One region of the Pseudoalteromonas sp. C12FD-1 genome, then DNA from elsewhere that is predicted to be linked to it. Evidence: predicted binding sites of a transcription regulator. Region 1 holds the regulator's gene; each other region holds the start of a gene.

What was found. Region 1 encodes LexA, which represses DNA repair genes until DNA is damaged. Its sites were predicted from a motif close to TACTGTATNNNNATACAGTA; they were not measured.
Region 2: WDB87_RS08795 (LexA family protein) is a predicted target of LexA. The motif match lies at 5,731-5,750, and genes of this name have one in related genera.
Region 3: WDB87_RS09335 (SulA-like leucine-rich domain-containing protein) is a predicted target of LexA. The motif match lies at 4,310-4,329, and genes of this name have one in related genera.

What each region holds. Positions count from the first base shown of each region.
Region 1 is NZ_JBBEVD010000070.1:30,377-37,870, forward strand. It holds gene WDB87_RS11905 (S41 family peptidase) at 1-1,379, opposite strand, end outside; gene WDB87_RS11910 (endonuclease) at 1,488-2,147, opposite strand; gene WDB87_RS11915 (VOC family protein) at 2,274-2,624, shown strand; gene WDB87_RS11920 (hypothetical protein) at 2,599-3,315, opposite strand; gene WDB87_RS11925 (DUF7218 family protein) at 3,458-3,709, opposite strand; gene WDB87_RS11930 (hypothetical protein) at 3,940-4,320, shown strand; gene WDB87_RS11935 (PaaI family thioesterase) at 4,325-4,765, opposite strand; gene lexA (transcriptional repressor LexA) at 4,942-5,559, shown strand; gene coxB (cytochrome c oxidase subunit II) at 6,031-7,167, shown strand; gene ctaD (cytochrome c oxidase subunit I) at 7,167-7,494, shown strand, end outside.
Region 2 is NZ_JBBEVD010000063.1:47,730-55,223, forward strand. It holds gene WDB87_RS08750 (hypothetical protein) at 1-185, opposite strand, end outside; gene WDB87_RS08755 (hypothetical protein) at 172-450, opposite strand; gene WDB87_RS08760 (replication endonuclease) at 459-3,596, opposite strand; gene WDB87_RS08765 (hypothetical protein) at 3,593-3,874, opposite strand; gene WDB87_RS08770 (SAM-dependent methyltransferase) at 3,893-4,483, opposite strand; gene WDB87_RS08775 (hypothetical protein) at 4,493-4,888, opposite strand; gene WDB87_RS08780 (hypothetical protein) at 4,891-5,160, opposite strand; gene WDB87_RS08785 (helix-turn-helix transcriptional regulator) at 5,172-5,465, opposite strand; gene WDB87_RS08790 (helix-turn-helix domain-containing protein) at 5,462-5,686, opposite strand; gene WDB87_RS08795 (LexA family protein) at 5,835-6,455, shown strand; gene WDB87_RS08800 (hypothetical protein) at 6,458-6,775, shown strand; gene WDB87_RS08805 (hypothetical protein) at 6,765-7,058, shown strand; gene WDB87_RS08810 (PH domain-containing protein) at 7,114-7,494, opposite strand, start outside.
Region 3 is NZ_JBBEVD010000063.1:178,605-186,098, forward strand. It holds gene cysB (HTH-type transcriptional regulator CysB) at 1-943, opposite strand, end outside; gene WDB87_RS09320 (hypothetical protein) at 1,236-1,994, shown strand; gene WDB87_RS09325 (NCS2 family permease) at 2,248-3,540, opposite strand; gene WDB87_RS09330 (sel1 repeat family protein) at 3,658-4,113, shown strand; gene WDB87_RS09335 (SulA-like leucine-rich domain-containing protein) at 4,353-4,787, shown strand; gene WDB87_RS09340 (YchJ family protein) at 4,830-5,309, shown strand; gene WDB87_RS09345 (DUF6172 family protein) at 5,603-5,905, opposite strand; gene WDB87_RS09350 (VC2046/SO_2500 family protein) at 6,095-6,622, opposite strand; tRNA gene WDB87_RS09355 (tRNA-Tyr) at 6,735-6,819, shown strand; gene WDB87_RS09360 (M48 family metallopeptidase) at 6,868-7,494, opposite strand, start outside.

The sequences.
Region 1 (7,494 bases):
CAACCTTTTACATCAGCATCAAACTGCGGTGAAGCGGTAGGCGTAAAGCCTGCTGCATATTCACCAAACCCTTTACTGTTAATACCGCTAAATTGAATGGTGTAATAAGTGGTGCCGCAGTTATGCGTAGGGGTAAAACCGTATGGTTTACCGCAGGTTGTGTCGCCAATGAGTACAACTTCTGCGTCTATACCTTTTAAACCGTTAATAAAAGCTTCTGATGCCGAACAAGTACCCGATGTACTAAGTACATACACTTTAGATAGGTTTAAATCGGGGAGGCTTTCACCAGTGCTAAAAAAGGTTGAGTAATCAATTTCTTCATCTATAAACGGAAAAGGCGATTCTACCGGTTGTTTATCGTTTTGCTGGGTTTGGTAATAAATACGATTTTGAATGTTGGCACTGCCTGCCACCATGTAAGCCAGCTGCGAAGAAAGCGCTAATAAACCGCCTCCATTGTATCTAAAGTCGATAACAAGCTCTTCTACATTATCGGTTTTAAATTTATTAACCGCAGCTATTAAGCCTTCTTGGGCAATGCCTATATGGCTATTAAACTGCATGTACCCTACGCTAGTACCATTTGCTGTGGTAATGGTTTTTATGTTTTGTACCGGCGTTTGCTCTATGTTACCAGCGGTGACGTTAAAGGTTTTTTCAGCGCCATCGTTACTGCGCACAACGATGGTGTGCGAGTCACCATTAGTTGGGCTAAATAAACCTTCGTTTAGGGTATCTATACCTGCTTGAGTATTGGTGTTTATACTTACGCCATCAACTTCAAGTACGGTATCACCTCGTTGAAAGCCAATTTGGCTTGCTGGTGAGTCATCCTCCAGGTAAGCAACACGCAAAATTCTATCGGCTGAGTCGCCTATAAATGCCCAATTTATGCCATAACCTGAGGTAACACCCGATTGTGCTTCTTGAAAGAAGTCCTCAGAAGGCTCAGAAAAATGAAAGTTATCTTTTTTAGCACCTGAGTCGGTTAGTTCTTCGGTTTTTAGCTGCGCAAAGTACTCCGCTACAGTATTGAATGACTCAGGGTCGTTATCGGCAATTTCATCATACCAAAGGTAGGTTTCGTCACTCCACGAGCGAAGCCAAAGCTTTTCGTAAAGTGCTGAGCCTGCTTGGTCTGGGTAAGGCTCATTATTATTAAACGGGTCGTTGCCAGTGCGGGGTGTTTCGCAAAAGTTTTTTAACTCATCCGATGGCTCAAATACACCTGCCGTCCATGTTGGGGCTGTGCTTGTAGGAGGTGTAATGACTGGGTCTGGCGTTTCATTCATGCTGCTACCGCCGCCACAACCAGCAAGCGTTAGACCTGAAAGTGCAGCAATAATAGCGAGTGATGCTTTATTATTTTTAAACATACAAAACTACTTTTTGTAAATAAGTTGTTTAAAATACTACAACACCCGCTTATTTATTCAACGTATTTGGCCCTGATTTATGTAAATGAGTGTACAAACCTGGCTTTTTTAGAGCTTGCTTGTACTACTTTTATTCGCAAACGCTTGCCTTTGCCACGCATCAAATAGCTTTTGTTGTTTGTCTGATATTTTTAAACCGTATGTTTTTTGCATATAAGCGTAGGTGTCGGCAATGCGTTTACGGGCATAAAATGGTGGCTCTACTACGCGTTGTTTAAAGTTAACTTTTACTTCGCAGCGGCCATATTGTGTGGCGTTTTCGCTAAGCATACCAAAGCGATAATTAGAGCGGTCTGCGTTAATTTCGCCAATAGCGGGAGCTAAATTGTTTATGTCGGCTTCCATTTTTCTAAATTTGGCACTGACCTTACGGCAGTTTTTACGCCCACCGTTTTGCCAGCATTGTAGCTGATGGCCAAACTCCCACGCGGGCACTATATGCTCCCACTCTATACGCAGTGCACGTACATTAACTTTGCCAGAGGAAGTTAATGTATTACGCGGAATGTAGCCACAGTTGCTAGGATCGGGGATTAGCTTTTTACCCTGTTTTTTAATGTCGCAGCCGCAGTAAAGGCTTTTAGCGTTATCGGGTAGGGTTTTAATTAAGTGCCTTTTAGCCGTTGAAAAGCGGGTAAATTCTTCACTCGATGCAGAAAAACAAATACAACAAGCCACAAAGGCCAAAATAAATTTAAGCATATCCATCACATACGTGAACTACAGGAGGCGCTAGTCTAAAGTTTTGCTGCTAAAAGATAAACCCTGAGCAAATTTTAATCCGCAATGCTTAGTACACTCTATACTGATATAAAAAATAGCGAGGAGATGACCATGCTAGGTGCTTTTTCAATAAGTTTAACGGTTAAAGATATTAGGGCCTCTAAAGCGTTTTATGAAAAGCTGGGTTTTAGTGAGTTTGCAGGCGAGGTAGAACAAAACTGGCTAGTAATGAAAAACGGTGAGCATTTGATTGGCTTGTTCTCGGGTATGTTTGATAAAAACATGCTGACCTTCAACCCTGGTTGGGATCAGCATGCACAAACAGTTACAAACTTTAAAGATGTTGATACGCTCAGTGAATATTTTCAAAGCGCTAATATAAGCGTTGAGCCTGTGGGTGATAAAAGTTTTATTATTACCGACCCAGACGGCAACCCTATTTTGATTGACCAACACGTGTAAGCTTTTTTAGCCTAACGTTTTGTATTAATAAAATGATACCGCACAAACAAAATAGCACGCTGGTGGCTGCAAAGCTGATAAGTAACGGGTTGTTAAAATCTTCTCGCTCGTCGTAATCCATTATGTGCAGCATCCAAAAAAAGTCGAAAATGCGCCATAATGTGCTGCGAACGGTAATAACTTTGCCGTTAATTGCATTTAAATATAGCGTAGTATTAAAGGTGTCGTTAAATTGTACTTGCCACACATTTGTTTTGTATCCCACTTCTCGAGGGCCTTGTTTTAAAAGCGTTGTGCTAATTGGCTTAGCGTCGATGAGTAAATGAGCTTGCGCATTAGCGGTGATTTGTATTTTAGTGGGCGGCTGAAAGGGGCGGCCCGTTAAACCACTAAAGCTTTGCTGCTCGGTGCTGTTAATAACAGTAATAAGCGGAGTAGTTAAAAAGTGCTCAAATATTATTTGAGTGGGGTTAGCCACTTGTGACGTAATATTATCGAGTGATGTAAGGTAGTCTGCTTGTGTAAATGGGTTTGTAAGTGTGCGCTTGGCAAGGTGCTTACCATGCACGTATTCAAGTGGTATCGCGCTCATTACTAAGCCACCTAAAAGCCAAGCTAAAATTTGTAAGGCAAGTAAAAAGCCTAGCCACTTATGTAGTTTTCGAGCGCGCTTAAATAGTTGTTTTCTCATTTTGTGCTTCTTATTATTTTTAGCGTTAGTGTATTACAGCAGTCCATGCTTTTACTGCGGCATTTTGTCGCAGTTATTCATAAGCTTACTCTAACTTTATAAAAATAATAAAAAGGAGCGATAAAAATCAGAGAGGCTGCGTTTAATTCTCTCGCAGGGCGTTTATTAGCTCTTGTTTGCTCATTTTAGAGCGGCCACTAATGCCTACCTCTTTTGCTTTATCGTATAACTGTTTTTTTGTACGTTGCTCATAATTTGAGGCTTTACCGCCTTTTACAGCTGTTTTATGAGTATTACTATTAGCAATACGTGCGGCTTTTTGTTTGCTCATGCCTTCATCGCGAAGCGCATCGTACTGATCGTCGTTTTTAATTTGCGGGCCATGATCTACCATAACTTCTCTCCTGAGCGTTTAATTACACAGTGTGTGTATAACTTTCATACATAAACGGTAAAATTAAGCGTAACTAGCCTAACCCGTTTTATAAGGCAAATTAGGTGCCAATGGCGTTTAAACAGGCATTTTCTATTAATAAAGCCATGTTTACCGCTTAGTTGATTTGGTATAAAAGTAAAACTGCGTTAAAGTTTGCGATGAAACTATAAGAGGGTAAAAAGCAGACAATGTCGGAAATTCAATTTTTAAATGTAGATCTAGAGCTTGAGTCTAAACAAGATATTAGCGCCCTAGTGGCAGACTTAAAGAAAAACGCGATGGTTTTACATTATGACAAAGACGAATATCGTCAACTTGCGCGTATTGAAGCCTCAGGTGACATAACCACGCCAGATAAAGCTATTAACCACTTGTGCGAGCTTATTGAGTCGTGTTCTCGTAACGCGCTCAAGCAATGGCTAAGCTGCTCTCGCAGAACCTTTGATATTGGTTTTGAGTCTGGTACGTCACCAAAATGTTTTAATCAGGCGCTGCATGCAGACACGTTATTACGTATATCTGCAATTGGCGCGGGTATGGAAATAACAATTTACCCTATCGAAAAGTAAGCTATTACTTTCGCTCAACCACTGCTGCGGTCATTTTTGATACGCAGCAAAGCTCGTTGCGGCTATTGGTTATTTTTATTTCCCATACAGAACTGCGCTTACCAATATGAAATGCACGAGCCGTTGCTGTTAACGTCCCATTGCGTGACGCTTTTAAATGGCTTGCACTAATTTCCTGCCCTACACAGTAAAACTTTGTAAAATCAACAACAAAATTAGCAGCATAACTAGCAACTGTTTCGGCAAGTACTACATTAGCGCCGCCGTGTACCATTCCCATTGGGTTATGATGCTCAGGTATTGCGGGCATAGTCGCAACTAGGTAATCTTCCCCTATCTCGGTTATTTCTATCCCCATGGTTTTCATTAAAGTACCTTGGCCGTTTATACCTTCATCTAACTGTTTGCAAAGCGCTAATGTGATGGGTTGATACCAAATACTCATAACTACTCCTTTGAATTAAAACCTTGTTTATAGCATTTTATATATGCAATTTTAATAATTACCTAAAATGTACACATGTGTATTTGGTTTAGCTAATTAAAGCGCAATTTAAATTTGCGATTTTTATTTAACTGTATATACTCACAGTTAAATGTACTGTATGGAAAACCAGTTGTATGCGACCATTAACGAAACGCCAAGCTCAAATACTCGAACTAATAAAAGTTTTTATTAAAGACACTGGTATGCCTCCTACACGTGCCGAAATTGCACAAACATTAGGTTTTAAAAGTGCCAATGCCGCAGAAGAGCACTTAAAAGCGCTTGCCAAAAAAGGCGTTATTAAAATGAAGCCAGGCGCAAGCCGCGGTATTCAATTAGTTGAAGAAGAAGAGCCAGAGCAACTAGGTCTGCCATTAATAGGCCGAGTTGCAGCAGGTTCGCCTATTTTGGCGCAAGAACATGTTGAGAGTCACTGTAAAATAGACCCACTTATGTTTAAACCCGCCGCAGACTTTTTACTGCGTGTAAACGGTATGAGTATGAAAGATATAGGTATTATGGATGGCGACTTACTTGCCGTACACCGTACTCAAACAGCAGAAAACGGCCAAGTTGTGGTTGCACGAGTAGATGAAGATGTAACTGTAAAACGCTTAGAAAAAGCAGGCCGAAAAGTATTATTACACGCCGAAAACGAAGAGTTTACCCCTATAGAAGTAGACCTTGAAAACGAATCTTTTAATATTGAAGGTTTAGCTGTTGGCGTAATAAGAAATGCTGACTGGATGTAATTTTAACTATTTTTAAGTCACTTTTTATAAATGCGCACTGTTAAGTGTGCATTTTTGTTTTAAAAAAGACCTTCCACTACCTCAAAGCGGCCTAAAATTATTTAGCCTGTAAACTTTTTTTCACTCATACTTTTATCTTCCTAAGCGTGTTACATCCCTTAATTTTGCTCGTATCTTGGCTGTTAAATAACAATTTAATACTTCGTAATTTAATCAATTTTAAAATATCACTTGATTGTTTTTTATACTAAAACTTGCTTGTTGTACGTTTTTTAGCTAATCATTAATGTGCTGGACTAACAATAACTCACAGCTTTTTAGTTATGAGAACACACAATATACACAAACCTTTTGTTGTCCTAGCGATACCAATTAAAAATAAGATTGGTTAAAAAATAAAAATAACGAATTGGCGTTTAAGCCGTATGCCTCTTCGCTTTGCATTCGCAATAGCATCAAAGGAGCCGTCACATGGGTAAACTGACCTCTACCTTGTGGCTTGTGTTGATTATGTTCCCGCAGCAAGTGCTGGCTAATAGCCAATACAATATGCGCAAGGGCGTAACCGATATAAGTAATAATGTATATCAGCTACACATGACCATATTTTTAATATGTTGTGTGATTGGGGTGATAGTGTTCGCAATAATGTTTTGGGCACTGATTCATCACCGTAAATCTAAAGGGGCAGTCCCTGCCCAATTTCATGAAAGTACCAAAGTAGAAATTCTTTGGACTGCCATTCCGTTTGTTATTTTAATTGCCATGGCAATCCCTGCCACTAAAACCCTCATAGCAATGGAGGATGCCAGTAAGGCCGACTTAACCATTAAAATTACAGGGTCACAGTGGAAGTGGCATTATGAATATATGGGCGAAGACGTAGAGTTTTACTCTATTTTATCTACCCCTCAAGACGAAATAGCCAACCTTGCTAATAAAAACCCTAATTACTTACTTGAGGTTGATAAACCTTTAGTGCTGCCAATTAATCAAAAGGTGCGTTTTTTAATGACCTCAGATGACGTTATCCACTCTTGGTGGGTCCCTGATTTTGCCGTTAAAAAAGATGCCAATCCGGGGTTTATCAACGAAACGTGGACCAACATTAACGAAGAAGGTATTTACCGAGGACAGTGTGCAGAGCTGTGCGGTAAAGATCATGGTTTTATGCCCGTGGTGGTTGAAGCTAAGTCGCAAGAGGACTTTAACGCATGGCTTGCAGATGCTAAGCAAGCTAAGCAAAAAGCGGCATTAGCCGATGCTGCTTTGCTTGATCAAACGTTGCCTAAAGAAGAGTTAATGACTTTAGGCGAGCAAGTGTATATGGCAAGTTGCGCTGCGTGTCATCAACCAACAGGAATGGGATTACCGGGCGTGTTTCCTGCGTTAAAAGGCAATCCAATTGTTTTAGGTGATATAAAAGATCATATAGATGTTGTGATCCATGGTCGTCCAGGGACTGCAATGCAGGCATTTGCTAAACAGTTATCAATAAAGCAGCTTGCGGCAGTAATTACCTACAAGCGTAATGCGTGGGGTAATGATACGGGTGATGTCATCCAACCTAGTGAAATTCAGGCAGCACTTGATGCGGAGGCGAACTAATGAGTAGCATAGTAGAACAACCTAACGCCAATGACGCTCACCACGGTCATCACCCAGCCAAAGGTTTTAAACGTTGGTTATACACAACAAACCATAAAGATATTGGCAGCATGTACTTAATTTTTTCGCTGACTATGTTTTTAATTGGCGGTGCAATGGCCATGGTTATTCGGGCTGAGTTATTTCAGCCAGGATTACAATTGGTAGACCCACACTTTTTTAACCAGATGACCACAGTACACGGTTTAATTATGGTGTTTGGTGCTGTAATGCCGGCCTTTACGGGGCTTGCTAACTGGATGGTACCGCTCATGATTGGCGCGCCAG
Region 2 (7,494 bases), on a different contig from region 1:
GCTTTATAGATTTTACGTTCACAGCCACAACCTTGAACTAGGCCTAAGTTATCTTTTCGTACTACGCGAGTGGTACCGCATACGCATTTACACATAAAATGCTGCACCCCGCGGTTGCGGCGATCTTCGTTTAATACTGTCCAGTTGTTGAAAACGTCACCCGCTTTTACTTTACCTGTGGCCATGGCTGTTCTCCTTTTGTTTTGGTTGTGGTCTGTTGGTTACTGCAAACACATCGGCGTTAGGTTCTTGCCGATAGCCGGTGCAAATTTCGGTGGCAAATACGCTGTTATCGGTTTTACCGCATTGGCCGTATTGGGTTTTAGGCGCGGGCTTATCGAATTTAGTAATAAATGGGCTGTGCTGATCCTCTGCATACCCTTTTGGGCAAAACGCCTGGCAACTAATACATGCCTTTGGCATGAGTACTTTTGAAATTTGAATAGTCATATTTTCTCCTACGCCATTAAGTCGATTGACCACCAATCGTTATCGCTGATTGCTGATGCTTCACCAGCTAGAACAAGCCTAGCCATTTCAAGGTCGCCAATTACATCAGCGTGACCGTGTTTAAATTGGGTGCTTGATGGCGCGGTTCGGCCATCAAGTTCGGCATACATTGTTGCTAAGTCGTATAGCTCACGGGCATATGCAATTTGTTGCTCTGTTGGGTTTAGCGTTATTTGCTTTTTAGGTTTTTCCATATCGAGCTTTTCAAAGCTGTGCAGTTCGCGCTCTTGCAGGTGGTAAACGCGGTTACCAATAACCACAATACCGCCTTGGTTAAGGGTGCTTATTTGTGCAGGGGTAAAGTCACTGATCTTATTTTTACACGGTACTGATGTTTGCTCGTCTGCTGGGGTGGCTTTTTTGGCTTCGGTGCGGGCTATTTCGTCAATAGCTAGGCGGCGCTGCTCTTGGCGCTGCGCTTTTTCGTCTAATGTGACTAAATGGCCGTCTTTTATTAGGTAAATAAGGCCGTTATTTTTAACCCGCTTACCTGCTAACAGATCCTTCTTAACGCTTGCGATCTGTTTTTTTGTAAAACCGATCATATCTAGCAATAATTCGTCTGTATGCCCTACAGCTAAAGGCGTACGATTATTCCCACTAGTCCAAGATAGGTCGGCTGTGCCGACGTTGTTAGCATCCTGCCCACCAATTACGGTGGTGTTGTTATTAGCTGCGGTGCCTATGGTTTGCTTAGACCAGGTATGAACTCGAGTCACTAACGTACAAAGCCCAAAGGTGTCTTCAACGCCTTTTAGGGTTTTAGTAAATTCGGCGTATTGGTTGCCGTATTCGGTATGCTGGTAGGCAGGTTTAAAGCGCGCATCGCGACCAATACCAAAGCCACCCATTAAAGTAACAAAAGTTTTAAAGTCGCCTTTGTCGGCGGCTTGGCGTACTTGTTCTAATTGCTCGTTGCCTTGTACCTCTTCGCGCACTCGGCGCAACTCGCGCCAAATGGTAATAGAAGGTGATTTTTGAAACTGGAATTGCCTAATGCCCCACGTGCTGGCCCATGCTTTAACCGGGTTAACCGCTTGGGTTAGCTTTTCGCCTGTTTCGGCGTCGTATTCATTTGCCAGTGCAAAGCCATCTATATTTTTACTTACATACTTAGCAACATAAGCCGCTGCCCCGCCTGTTTTTTTGCCGTCTTTATCTACGGTAGCAGGTAACATTTTAATGGCGGTATAACGTGGCCCGCTTGGTGTGTAGTCTTTTTTAGGTTCGCGGGTGTAAATACCTTTTGATTTATTTAAACCCCAAATACGGCGCGCTTTTGTATAGCGTGCGCGTAATGCTTTGCGGTTTTTAAAACGCTGAAAAAATACCTCACGGTCGTCGCGGGTAAAGTAGCGGCGTAGTATGTGGTTAACTTTGTCGTAGTAACGTGCTGGCATCCATAAAAGCATGTGCCAGTGAGTGCAACCGTCTGCATGCGGCTCAGCTACACGAATACCAAAGTACGGTATTTCTTCGCGGTCTAATTTAGCGCGTGCTTGTGAGTAAAGTTTATTTAAATAATTACTTGCATCTTTTGGGGTTGAGCCATCCCAATTACGTGAATTTGCATGAAAACGGCTAGGCGCTGTAATGTTATAAAAACCACCTGTGTAACCCATTTCATCGGCGAGTTCTTCGGTTTCGCGTATGCGTAGCATTAGCTCGTTACGCATGTTTTCTGGGTTGGCAACGCCTGCTTCAACCGCTTTCATTAGCGATATAACATCGCTTTGTTCGTTTACTAATTCTAGGCTTTCTAGGTAGCGCTGGCCGCGTTCGCGGTTTGTGGTGTATTCGGCCACGGCTTGTTTAGAGCAGTACGCACTTATGCCACGGCGCTTGGTGGTTTTAGCGCCTTTTTTATCGGTACTGGTAAATAAATCGCGGCCCACTTCACCGGTGGCAATTTCTAGGTGCTCAAGGTAACGGCTACGAATAGTTTTAAGCTTACGCGCCCACCATTTATGATCTTGCGCTTTTAAAAGCGCTACTTCGGCATCGGGTACGGTTAAGTAATCGCCCTTTTCGGCAAACTGTAATTGCACCGTAAATTGTGCGGCGTATTCGTTAACGCTTGCGTGTATATCGGTTGCATCCCACGAGGGTTGCTCTTTTGCAAGGTCGGCGATAATTTCGGCCACTTGCATTGCCAATACATTTGCATGTTTTTTGGTTTTATCGGCATTGGCTAATATGTGCCAAGGTAATGGCATGGTGTCGGTAATGTGCTTAAGTATTTTTAAGCGTGGCGCTAATGTTTTTACTGTACGACGTAACCAGCTGTTTGCTTTTTGCTGTTTGCGAATTGCCGTTACGGTAAGTTGTGCTTTGCTTTGTGCTGTGTTGTTGCCTGTAAAGTCGTAATGTTTACGGCTGGCATTAATGAGCCGCTCGTTATATTGCGCGTTTGTTTCGTTTTGTGTTTGGCCTGCGTTTTTAAGGTTGGCGCTGTATTTATCAATAAAGCGCTTAGCTACACGCATTTGCAGCGGTTTAGGCACTTTGCTTAAACAGTCGTAAACAAACTCGACCTCTTCTGCGTCATCAATTGCATTAATAACCGACATAGCCGATTTAGACACCTGCTCGCCAACCTGCTGCTGTAAATGCTGGCTTGGGGCAGGTTGTGGCTTTTTTACGTTGCGTTGTTTGTGTGCAAATTCCATATTGCGGGCTGTTTGGCGCACAAAGCTGGCTTGTATGCTAGGTGCGCGGCCGCTTTCAATAATGTCTTTTACAATGTAATTATGAATATTATTGTTATGCACTTTTTTAAGCGCGGCTTTAGCGGCTGCACTTATTTTTAAGTTTGTTACATCAATGCGGTGTTCAATACTTTTAAGCTCATCATAAAGCCAAGCGTTTGCTTTTTCGCTTGGGTTTATGGGCTCGTTTTTATACCAGGCATCACTCGGTGGGGTAATTTTAGCAAGGTACTGCTTAACCATTTTATATTGGCTGTACGCAGTAAAACGGCCAAGGCCGTTTACTAATGTTGTGCGGTGGTCAATGTCGTCAACGGCCTTAACCAATGTTAAAGCCGCTTTACATACATCAAAGTTTACAATGGGCCATATGCTCATTTTGACAGCTCTATTTCCATTGGCTCGCCACCAATTTGCACAGCATTTAATGCAATGCTCATTTGGCTATAAACGCTTTCAAAATTAACGTCGTCGTCAGCAATCATTTTTACGATTGGTAGCAAGTCGGTTAGCGTGTCTTCGCACTGCATTAGCATGTGTACAGTGCTACGCTTGTTTAAAAGGCGAATTGTAAAATTTACTTGCTCAATAGTGTGTAAAACAATATTTAGTATTAACTGTTTTTTAGATAGATCTTGGTCTTTGATTGTGTTCATTTTTTAGTGTCCTTGGGGTTAAATTACAAAAAGTTCGGGGGCTAGCTCGTAGCCTTTGCAAAATACAAAGTGGGCGTATTCGGTTGAATCGGTTTTACTTGGCTTTTGCGGGTCAAAGCCTGGGCGTTTGCTATGCACATAAACCGCCGCTAATGGCAGATTTTGCCACATGGGTTTGCGCTTCTGACTACCTAACCAATTAAGGCGTTGCAGCATAATGACCAAACCGCCATTAGGAACCATTTCAAGGGCATGTTCTGTAAACGCTTGCGCTACGTTAAACGGTGGGTTAGTGATAATTACGTCGTGATAATTTGGCGTTGGATTCGTTTTCAAAAAATCACAACCTCTAATAAGAGCACGTGAGTCTTCGCGAATATCCCAGCTATCAACAATAGTAAAGCCGTGCTTTTCTAATACGGTTGGGTAGCTCATTGGATATTGCTCACACCCGCCCGCACTTGGGTCGAGTATTCTTGGGTATGTTTGTTCGTCAAAGTTAAAGCGGCAGTTTTCACTAAATGCTGCTAAAAAATCTTCAATTAGCCAATGCGGTGTTACGTAGTAATCATCTGCATTGCGCTGGGTTCCGCGATTAGTTGAGCTCATGATCAATCCTTAGTGTGAACTAACGGTTAAGTGTGAATAGTCGGTGCTGGTATTTTCACGCGGGGCGTTTTGCAAAAACTTAGCCGGAGCCATGGCGTTGGCATCGGTGAATGCTTTAACCAGTTCTTGTAACTGCAAAATGGCTTTGTGAATTTTTAAGCGAGTATCGGCGTTAAAATTGGCAAAGCCTTTTTCAAGATCATGGCGTTTTAGGCCTGCAGCAAAACACACTATTGTTCGCTCTTGCTCGCTCAACACTTTAGTATATACGTACTCTGGTGTGTGGCGTTCGCTACCCATTAGCGCTTTTATTTCGGCAAGGCCTTTTGGTATGTGGCGCCCTTCTACTGCTTTTAATGGCGCTGGTTGTGCGTTATTGGTGTGTTTAACAAGTGCATTAGCCATGGTTATACTCCTTGTGCATGTTGTGGTTTAGATAGGGCTTGCGTTTTTAACCAGTACACGGCTTTTTGTATGGTTTGGTTTTCGTTGCCGTGGCAGTAAATAGGTAATGGCAACTCGCCAACAACGGCTTGTAAGCACGGTTCAAATTCAACTGATTGACAATTAACGGCTTCTTTGGTGCTTATTTGGCACGTAAGTAAATACTCAGCTTTGGCGGCTAAGTTAGGTAATGCGTTATACGTGGCTTGGTTAAATATTTTGTATGTGCTCATTGCCTTTGCTCCTAGTTATTAACTTGCTGTTGGTAGCTTTTTCTAAACGCGATTAGCTCGTTAATGCGGTAGTAGTTGGTTTTGCCAAACTGCACTGGCTTTGGGAAGTCTTCGCGCTTGGCAAGTTTCCACATTTTTGCACGGCCACACCCAAGCACTTCGCAGGCTTCGTCGGTTTTTACTAGGCGGTCTTTTTGCTCTTCAAGCTCAGCGCGTAGCTGGTTGTTTTCTTGCAGTAGTGCAAACAACACGGCTTTTGCGTCTGGGTGAATGTCTAGCAAGATTATTTGTTGCTCTGTGCTCATGCTGCATCGTCCTTGTTTGCTTTTTGATGATCGGCCAGTAATTCATGTACCGTTACTTCACCGTTTGTTAGTTCTGAAATACGCGGTATGTATTTCGCTGGGGCTTGGCCAAATTTATTAATCCAATCCCAAACAGAACCTTGAGACACACCAAGCTCTTTACCGAGCTTTGTTTGCCCTCCAATAATTTTTACTGCTTTTTTGATGTGAGAATCTTTCATTTCCAAGCTCCAAACTGTTTATAACAGTATTAAATACTGACAATAACAGTTTGTCAACACCGTTAAAAACAGTAATACTGTCCTAAATAGTAACGTTTGTACTATTTAGTTTATGTATTTCATTGTTTTATAAGTAATAAGGATATTTATGTGTATTGGAAAAAGAATTAAAAAAAGAAGAAAAGAATTAAACTTAACTCAAGTTCAGCTTGCTGAGAAAGCAGGGATCATTCAGCAGTCACTTCAAAAAATTGAAAACGGCACTACAAAAAACCCACGAAACATACAGGCATTAGCCAATGCTTTGGATTGTGCTCCAGAGTTTTTACTGTTTGGAATTGGTGAAAACGAAAACAGTAACGTTGCACCAGGGCCAACACTTAAAGCGTCGGTGCCATTAATCAGTTGGGTGCAAGCAGGTGCGTGGTCTGAAATAAACGAGATACGCGAGTTTGAAGCCGACCGTTACTTATGCCCCGTAAAATGCAGTGATAAAACCTTTGCGCTGAAGGTGCAAGGCGTAAGCATGGAACCTAAATTTTATGACGGTGATTTAATATTTGTAGACCCTGAAGCTGAGTGCATACACGGTTCTTATGTGGTCGCTCGTTTAGACGATAATAACGAAGCAACCTTTAAGCAGCTAATAATTGAAAGCGGCCAAAAGTTTTTAAAAGCCGCCAACCCCAATTGGCCTGAACAACTTATACCAATTAATGGTAATTGCACGTTAGTTGGAAAAGTTATATTTACAGGAAAGGCGCTTTAACAATGGATAATCTACCAACTAAAATTAAACTTTATGCTGAAGTCCCTGTTGACGAGATAAGTGAGTTTTACAACAAGCGAACTAACAACGCCTTATGCCCTATTTGCAAAACAGGCAAGCTTACATTTCTAGCTACAGAGGATAACTTTCCATCAATTAGTTTGCAGGATGCTATGTATATCAATACCAGTAATGCACTAGAAAGCTACTCATTCCCTGTTTATACACTTATTTGTGAGAATTGCTCTAGTCAGCAGACTATAAATGCAGCTTTCCTTATTAAGAAAATGGATTTTGAAGGAAGTGATAATGAAAGCTAATGTTACGCATTTATCTGAAATTAGTGATAGTATAAAAAACAGGTCAGGCAACGGTGGCGGTGGAGATATGGAAAGCAGAATTGCAAAACTTGAATCAGACGTTGAATATATTAAACGTGATATGACTGATGTTAAAGCTGATATTAAAGACATAAAAAAAGACTTAACTGATATCAAGGTCATGATCCCACAACTACAAGTTAAAATGCTTATTTGGGGCGTTGGTATTGTGTTTTCTGCCGTTGGTATTGGCCTTACTGCCGCACGCTATATGTTTAGCTAATTACTGATAAAAAACAGACACAAAAAAAGCCCGCTAAATGCGGGCTTTTTAGTTATTATATTCTTTGCATTAACACTGCTTTTTTATCGTTAAACTCTTGTTCGCTTAATATTCCTAGCTCTTTTAGTTCTCCGAGTTTTTTAAGCTGCTCATATACGTCTTCTTTTGGCTCTGCTGTTTCTGCGCTTGCTATAGGCTTTGTTGGTACGCTGCCTGCGTTTTCTTGTGCTTTTTCAATTTCTGTTACTAGTTTTTCATTATCTGCTTTATTCACGCTCTTGAATTCTATTTTATTACCTGAGCTGTAAATAAATATTGTGTGTTTCATTAATCCTGATTGGCGCTCTAATGAATTAATGTTTTTTAATGGTACTGATTCTATCACTTCACCCATTATGCCTTTTCGGTAAAATACTACTCGCTCTGGTGTTACTAG
Region 3 (7,494 bases), on a different contig from region 1:
CATCAATATCTTCTTGATTGCGTAATAAGCTTGCTCGCTCTACTCGCTCTTTAGTTAAATGCGGGGCAAAACGCTCAATAAAGTCATACATATAAGTACGTAAAAAACTGCCCTTTCTAAAGCCAATTTTAGTTGTGCTCGCTTCAAATAAATGGCTGGCATCAATACATACTAAATCTGTGTCGCTTAATTGATCAACGGCCATTGAAGCGACTACACCTACACCTAACCCTAGCCTTACATAAGTTTTAATTACATCGGCATCGGTTGCAGTAAACACAATGTGTGGCTCAAGGCCGTGCGCATTAAATGCTTTATCAAGCTCAGAGCGGCCAGTAAAACCAAATACATACGTAATAAGCGGATACTGCGCTATATCAGCAACGGTTAAATTGTCGGCCTTTTGTGCTAGTGGATGATCTTTTGCCACCACAATGCTGCGGTTCCAATGATAACAAGGCAGCATAACTAAATCTGAGTATAAATGAAGTGCTTCAGTTGCAATGGCAAAGTCTGCGTCACCGCGCGCTGCCGCATCAGAAATCTGTTGTGGTGTACCTTGATGCATATGCAGCGAAACAGCTGGGTATTTTTTCATAAAGCCCTGAATAACACTTGGCAAAGCATAACGTGCTTGCGTATGTGTTGTGGCTATATTTAGTTTACCCTGATCAGGCAGCGTGTGCTCATTAGCAACCGCTTTTATACCTTCGACTTTAGATAAAATTTCGCGAGAAATGTTAATTATTTCTTCGCCGGCACCTGTAACATGCGTTAAATGCTTACCACTGCGGCCAAAAATTTGTACACCTAGCTCATCTTCAAGCATGCGCACTTGTTTAGATATACCAGGCTGTGAGGTAAATAAACTCTCAGCAGTTGCTGATACGTTTAGCTTATGGTTTTGAACTTCTACAATGTATCTAAGTTGTTGTAATTTCATGGTGGCAGTTTTTAACGTTATTATTAAGCTTATATGATGGTAATACTAAGCAAAACCAAGTTAAATTTAGTAAAACTTGGCAAAGTAAGCATGTATATTTTCATTATTCAAGCATTAAGGCTAGCACAATAAATCCGCTGCAGATAGCGATGTTTATTCAGGTTCAACTTATAATACATTATTCTTATATCTAATTTTTAACATATTTTTAAGTTAATCAGCGCAAAGCTACCCTCAAAGCATATATTTGATGTAATATAAAAAAATAGATTATGAATCCGAGAATTAAGCCATGATCGTTTCGATTATAATTGTGCTTATAGTGGCACTGATAGTGATTGCACTGTGGGTAAGCGCTGTACAACAGCATAAAGAAAAGCAAGAAATTGAACGTCGCAAAGAATTAACAAAACAAAAAGCGATAATTGAAGAAACCGAAGAAGCACTGATGAATAGCGCTAATATTCCGCTTTCTGAAAACATTATACGCGTTTTACAACGTAGATGTTACGAAGCACTAAACGCGATGGTAAACCACTCACCTAATTCTAAAGCATTAAAAAGTAGAATGAACGAAGCTAAAGAAAAGCTAAGTGGTGCAGTTGAAGGTAATAGCAGCGACAATTTATCGTTACCAAGTAACGATAAGCAGTTAGTGTCGCTAATTCAGGGCATAAAAAAGCTTAGAGCTATTATGCGCTCTGAGCACAGTAAAGGGCGTGTAGATAGCCAAGTATTTGCAGCAGAAGATAAGCGCCTTGAAAAGTTACAGCTCAGAATTAATATAGAAAGCCAAATTAAACGCGGTTTATCTGCTCGTTCAGCGAGCATGGTGGGCTCTGCTAGGCAATATTTTGAAAAAGCCTATGCCACACTTAGTGCCGTTAGTTATTCTGATGAATACGTCAACGCAAAACGTCAAGAAGTTGAAGCCTATTTAGAAGAAATAAGCAGCGAACTAAAAGCTTCAAACGCCACTGCCTTGAAGAAAAAAGCAGAAGCAGAGCAAGATGACTTAGACGTATTATTTGCACCTAAAAAGAAATGGTAATTTTAAATACCCAAAAGAAAGCCCATGCATAATGTATGGGCTTTTTTGTATCTGTTAAGCTGTTTTACCAATGGGTAAATACTAACGTATTTTAAGGCACTACCTAGCGCTAACCACATTATAAACGCTCATTTGCCTCTGCATAGAAACGCAAGGTATAACAATGCAGTGGCAATAAGTGATAGCGACTAAATAATAAATGTTTATCCACCTTCAAATTAAATCTCTTAACTAAAAGAATGGACATTAGCTACTACGATAAAAATGCAAACTTGATAATAAATAACGCTGTTAAAATCCATACGCTAATACTCACTTGCTCACGTTTACCACATAGTACTTTAACCGCAGTATACGATATAAAACCAAGCGCAATACCGTGCGCAATAGAGAATGTAAGTGGCGTCATAAGTAGTACCACACTCACTGGAATTGCATCGCTCATGTCATCCCAGTTTACAAACTTAAGGTTTTGCAGCATTAATACCGCAACGTATAAAATAGCACCCGCAGTCGCATAAGCCGGCACCATTTGCGCAAGCGGTGCAAAAAACATCATTAGTAAAAAGCATATACCCACTACAACAGCTGTTAAACCAGTACGCCCACCAACCGATACACCGGCTACAGACTCAATATAAGACGTAGTGGTAGAAGTGCCTAACATTGCACCTGCAATAGTCGCTGTACTATCGGCACTTAAAGCACGCCCTAAACGTGGCATATTGCCTTTTTCATCGGCTAAACCTGCTTTTTGAGTTACCGCAACCAAGGTCCCTGATGTATCAAATAAATCAACAAACAAAAACGCAAAAATTACACTCAGCATAGAAAGCTCAAAGGCCGCAGCAAAATCAAGTTGCATGAACGTAGGTAAAATAGATGGTGGCATTGAAATTACGCCGTGGTATTTAACTAAGCCGAGGCTTAATGCAATGCCTGTTACTAACAAAATGCTAATAAGTACGCCGCTTTTTATATCACGATAAAGCAAAGCTGCAATCACAAAAAAGCTCAAAATAGCGAGTAAAGGACCTGCCGATGTAATATCACCAAGCTGTACTAATGTAGCTGGGCTTGAAACAATAATACCCGCATTTTTAAGTGCAATTAACGCTAAAAACGCACCAATACCAGTGGCAATAGCCTGCTTTAAAACTAGCGGTATAGCATTAATTATCCACTCTCTAACCTTAAACAAACTTAATATTAAAAATATACAACCAGACATAAATACCGCACCTAATGCCGCTTGCCAGCTATAACCCATACCCAGTACAACACCATAAGTAAAAAATGCGTTTAAACCCATGCCCGGCGCAAGTGCTAAAGGGTAATTAGCCCAAAGCCCCATAATAAAACAGCCAATTGCCGCTGCAATACAGGTAGCAACAAATGCAGCACCTTGATCCATACCTGCTTCAGCAAGCATTGCAGGGTTTACAAATACAATGTAAACCATAGTAATGAAAGTAGTGATTCCAGCAATGCTTTCGCGTCGCACAGTGGAGTTATTTTCGCGGAGTTTAAATAGAGCTTCGAGCATAATAGACTTGTGATAATAAAAAGTGACGTGATTTTACCATAAAATTAAGTATAAACAGGACATTTTACCTTGCTATATACTAAACTGTTGACGTAGAAACTATAAAAAAGAAAGTATATGAATAACACTCAGCCTAGCGGACAAGACTTAGAGCAGCAATTAAACAATATTTTAGATTTTGTAACACAGCCTACAAACCACAGTGCTGACGACAATAGTGATGTAAGTGAACAAACAACACTTAACAAAGCGCTGTATTATTTAAAGCATAACCAAGCACCGTTGGCAGCTAAGTGGATGCGCCTTACCGCAATGGCCGGAAATCATCGCGCCCAGTTTTATTTAGGGTTATTTTTTGTCAAAGGCCAAGGCGTACCAAAAAGTGTATTTCACGCTGCAGCATGGCTAAGTTTAGCCAGCAGCCAAGGCTATGAACCGGCAACCGCTGCATTAGATGATTTAAGAAAATATATCGATACCAAACGCTTTAAAGACGCTCAATGCTATGCAGCCAGTTTGTATGAGCAAATCCACCAAATTCAATTTGCCCACTTAGTTCCAAAAAATGACTAACTACTGTATAGCTAACAGCTAAGTACTGTATAGCGCTGCTACACTTTATACAGTACTGCAAACACCCTCAGCTTTCATTCACACGCCAAAAACATAACCATCTGTTTTTAAAGTGTTATTTTTAATTTTGATTTTTTAAAACCATTAACTGTATAAAAAATAGCAAAAAACGCTTGCACACAACAACTGTATAAACTACTGTATACATGTACTGTATATAAACCCAGTGAGTGAGACCTATGCTACAGCCAATTACCGTAAGAACCGTTAAAAGCTACCAACAACATGATGAAAGTGAGTCGGTAAACTTAATAAAAGTAGAAGATGAAATTTCTGCTACGTTTGAGATGCTAAAAGTGTTGCACCAATACAATAGCTCTAACGCGTGGACCTTACTAATTGCGCCCGACCATGTGCCTAGTAAAGCCTTGTTAGATAGTTGCTCTATAGATACCAGCAAACTGCTTGTAATAAGACAAAAGCATTTAGTAAATTTAGAGTATGTGCTTAACTCAGCACTTCATAATGGTAATTTTGCAGCCATTATTACGTGGACCGATATAGTAAGTGAGCAGCAACTTGTTAACTTATCGCTTAATTTAAACAAAAGAAGCGCTAAGCTATTTTGCTTTACTAAAAAAGCCAGCACTACAGCAATATCACTTACTCAATAAGCTTGGTAAAATACATTTTTAATCTATGTTAATTAGTATTTTATGAGTGTAACCAGTACCAGCGCTTGCTTATGCAACAGTCAGCTTAATTATGGCGACTGTTGCCAACCTTATCATCTTGATATAAAAACCCCAGAAACACCTGAGCAACTAATGCGTTCGCGCTTTAGTGCTTATGCATTAAAAAATGCATCTTATGTATTTAAAACTTACGCCAAAGAAAAACAAGCACAAAACCCAGTAAATGAAATTGCTGACTTTGCCAATAGCTGCCGCTTTGTAAAATTAGTTGTGCGCGATACGCAGCAAAGTGATGAGCGAGGTTATGTTGCCTTTAACGCATATTATTTTTACCAAAACTTATATTGTGAGCTAGATGAGAAATCAGACTTTATAAAAGAAGACGGTGAATGGCGATATTTAGAGGGTATTATTAATCCGGTCGCCGATATAAAAGTTGCCAGAAACGATCCCTGTCCATGCGCAAGCGGTAAAAAATATAAAAAGTGTCACAGTGTATAAAGTAAGCTAAACACTTAGAAAAAAATAGCGTCTTATTTAATACCATTAATCCGCTTAGTGAAGTGACCTATTTTGAGGATGGAAAAACGTGTTGATAGCTAGGCAAAAAATTGCTCTTAAGTTATTATAAATGTGAATTTTTTAACGCTGATAGCCCACATGTAGCCTCTCAAAATGATTAAGCATTATTGCTAAATGCTATAAGCGCTACTTTATACCACTAAATATATTAATAACTGCCATAAACAAAAAATGGACCATTTAGGTCCATTTTCTACAATATTGCTATTGGTTTATTCATCATCATCTAAATCGTACGATTCACGCTGCGCAGGTCTAGCTAAAATCTCAACATAGAATGAAGTAAGCGCCTGCTTTTCGATTTCGCTGATCTTGTTGTTAATTTCAGCTACGTGAACAACTTCTGCATCATCGGCACTTGTGCCAAACTTACAGTCAAATGCCCAGTAATCAGCTTCAACAGGTAGCGTTTTATTGCGCTCTCTTTTCAAATATTTTTTCACTTCATGCTTTGCAGCATCAACCATACGAGGGTATTTGATTTTCTCGTGATTTAGCGTGAATGTTTTCTTCATTACGTTCCTAATTACCTTGATTTAATGATAATGGCACTCAAGTCATACCATTTGCAGCCATTATAGCAATTGCATTTAATTTGTGGATGCTTTTTTTAAACAAAAAAGGAATTGTTCTATTTTATTGCATAACCGATTATTAAATATAAGGTGTTTTAAGCTTTTAAAACGCACGAGTGTTAAATTATTTTATGCGTTAGCAACAAGCAATGGTTTATGTATAGCCTCATTAGTTAAATCGTCATAAAATGCGGCGGCGTCCATTTGTGGACTTGCAAGCGCGGTGTGCGTGTCATTTAAGCGCCTGCGTACTGATGGTTCACAATTCTCGATTACCGTAAAAGGGATATGTAACTTGTCATCTCTAATCGCTAGTGGCTCAGGGTTTAAGCTGTGACTTAATTTTATTGCTATCATACCTGCTTGTTCGCCTTGTTGAACAATCACAGACGCGTGCTCTTGCCCTATGCTCATATCAAATTTTTCGGGGGCTAATAATTGCTTTGGCCCAGCACCAAAGCGCTCCCTTAACTGTTCTTCGTCTACATAAGCACTATGCGTTTCACTTTTTGGTAAGTGAAATTGACTAAAATCCAGCGCATCGTGCGATAGCATCGCTAATAAAAGTGAAAATTCGCCTCTGCGATTTTCATGCACACTTTTATTTAGCCTGGTCTTTAGTTGACTCTCTGTGATTAACAAATCATCGATTTGCATAGTCTTTAGCCGATAATGATAACTGGTAGATATTTATCGGCTTTATTTCAAATTTCTTTAGCTTTTTTCTTTACTTAAATACGCAGTTTGCTATTATCAGCGCCGTTGCATTGGAGGGGTTCCCGAGCGGCCAAAGGGATCAGACTGTAAATCTGACGGCTCAGCCTTCGCTGGTTCGAATCCAGCTCCCTCCACCACTTCTTATTTTCTATATCTTCTTCGCTTCTATCTAAATCATTTTCAGACTAATTATCAAATACCCACTGCAATGTTGCTCCGTGGTTTTTAAGCCATGCGGATGCAGATTTATAATCGGGATAAAATTTAGCTACGCGCTTCCAAAAAGCGTTGCTGTGGTTTAAATGCTTTAAATGAGCCAATTCGTGCACAATAACATAATCAATTATATGCTGAGGTGCCCCAACAAGGTTAAGGCTAAAGGTTAGCTCTCGTCGAGAATTACAACTTCCCCACTTACGTTTATAATTTCCAATCGTCAATTTAGTCGGTAATGCTTCTGACATCTGTTGGCAATAATAAGCCAAGCGCATTTCAATGTAGTTTGTTAGCGTTTCTTCAAGAGCAAGGCAAAGTAGCTGCTTGCGTTTATCAAGCTGTTTGGTTACTCGATTAGAAGTGTAAATAGTAAATACGCTATCGGATTGCTGAACATGCGAGCGTGCCCCTTTAGCAAAAGTAATAGTATATGGCTTAGCAAAAACCATTATTTGCTGGTTTTTAAACGGGTGTTGTTGATTATCAATAGCGTTAAGTTGTTTATGTAATTGCGCAGTTACCCACTCTTTTTTACTAAACAGCCATTGTTCTATTTGTAGTTTTGGGACGTGTGTAGGTGCATAAACAGTAACTAG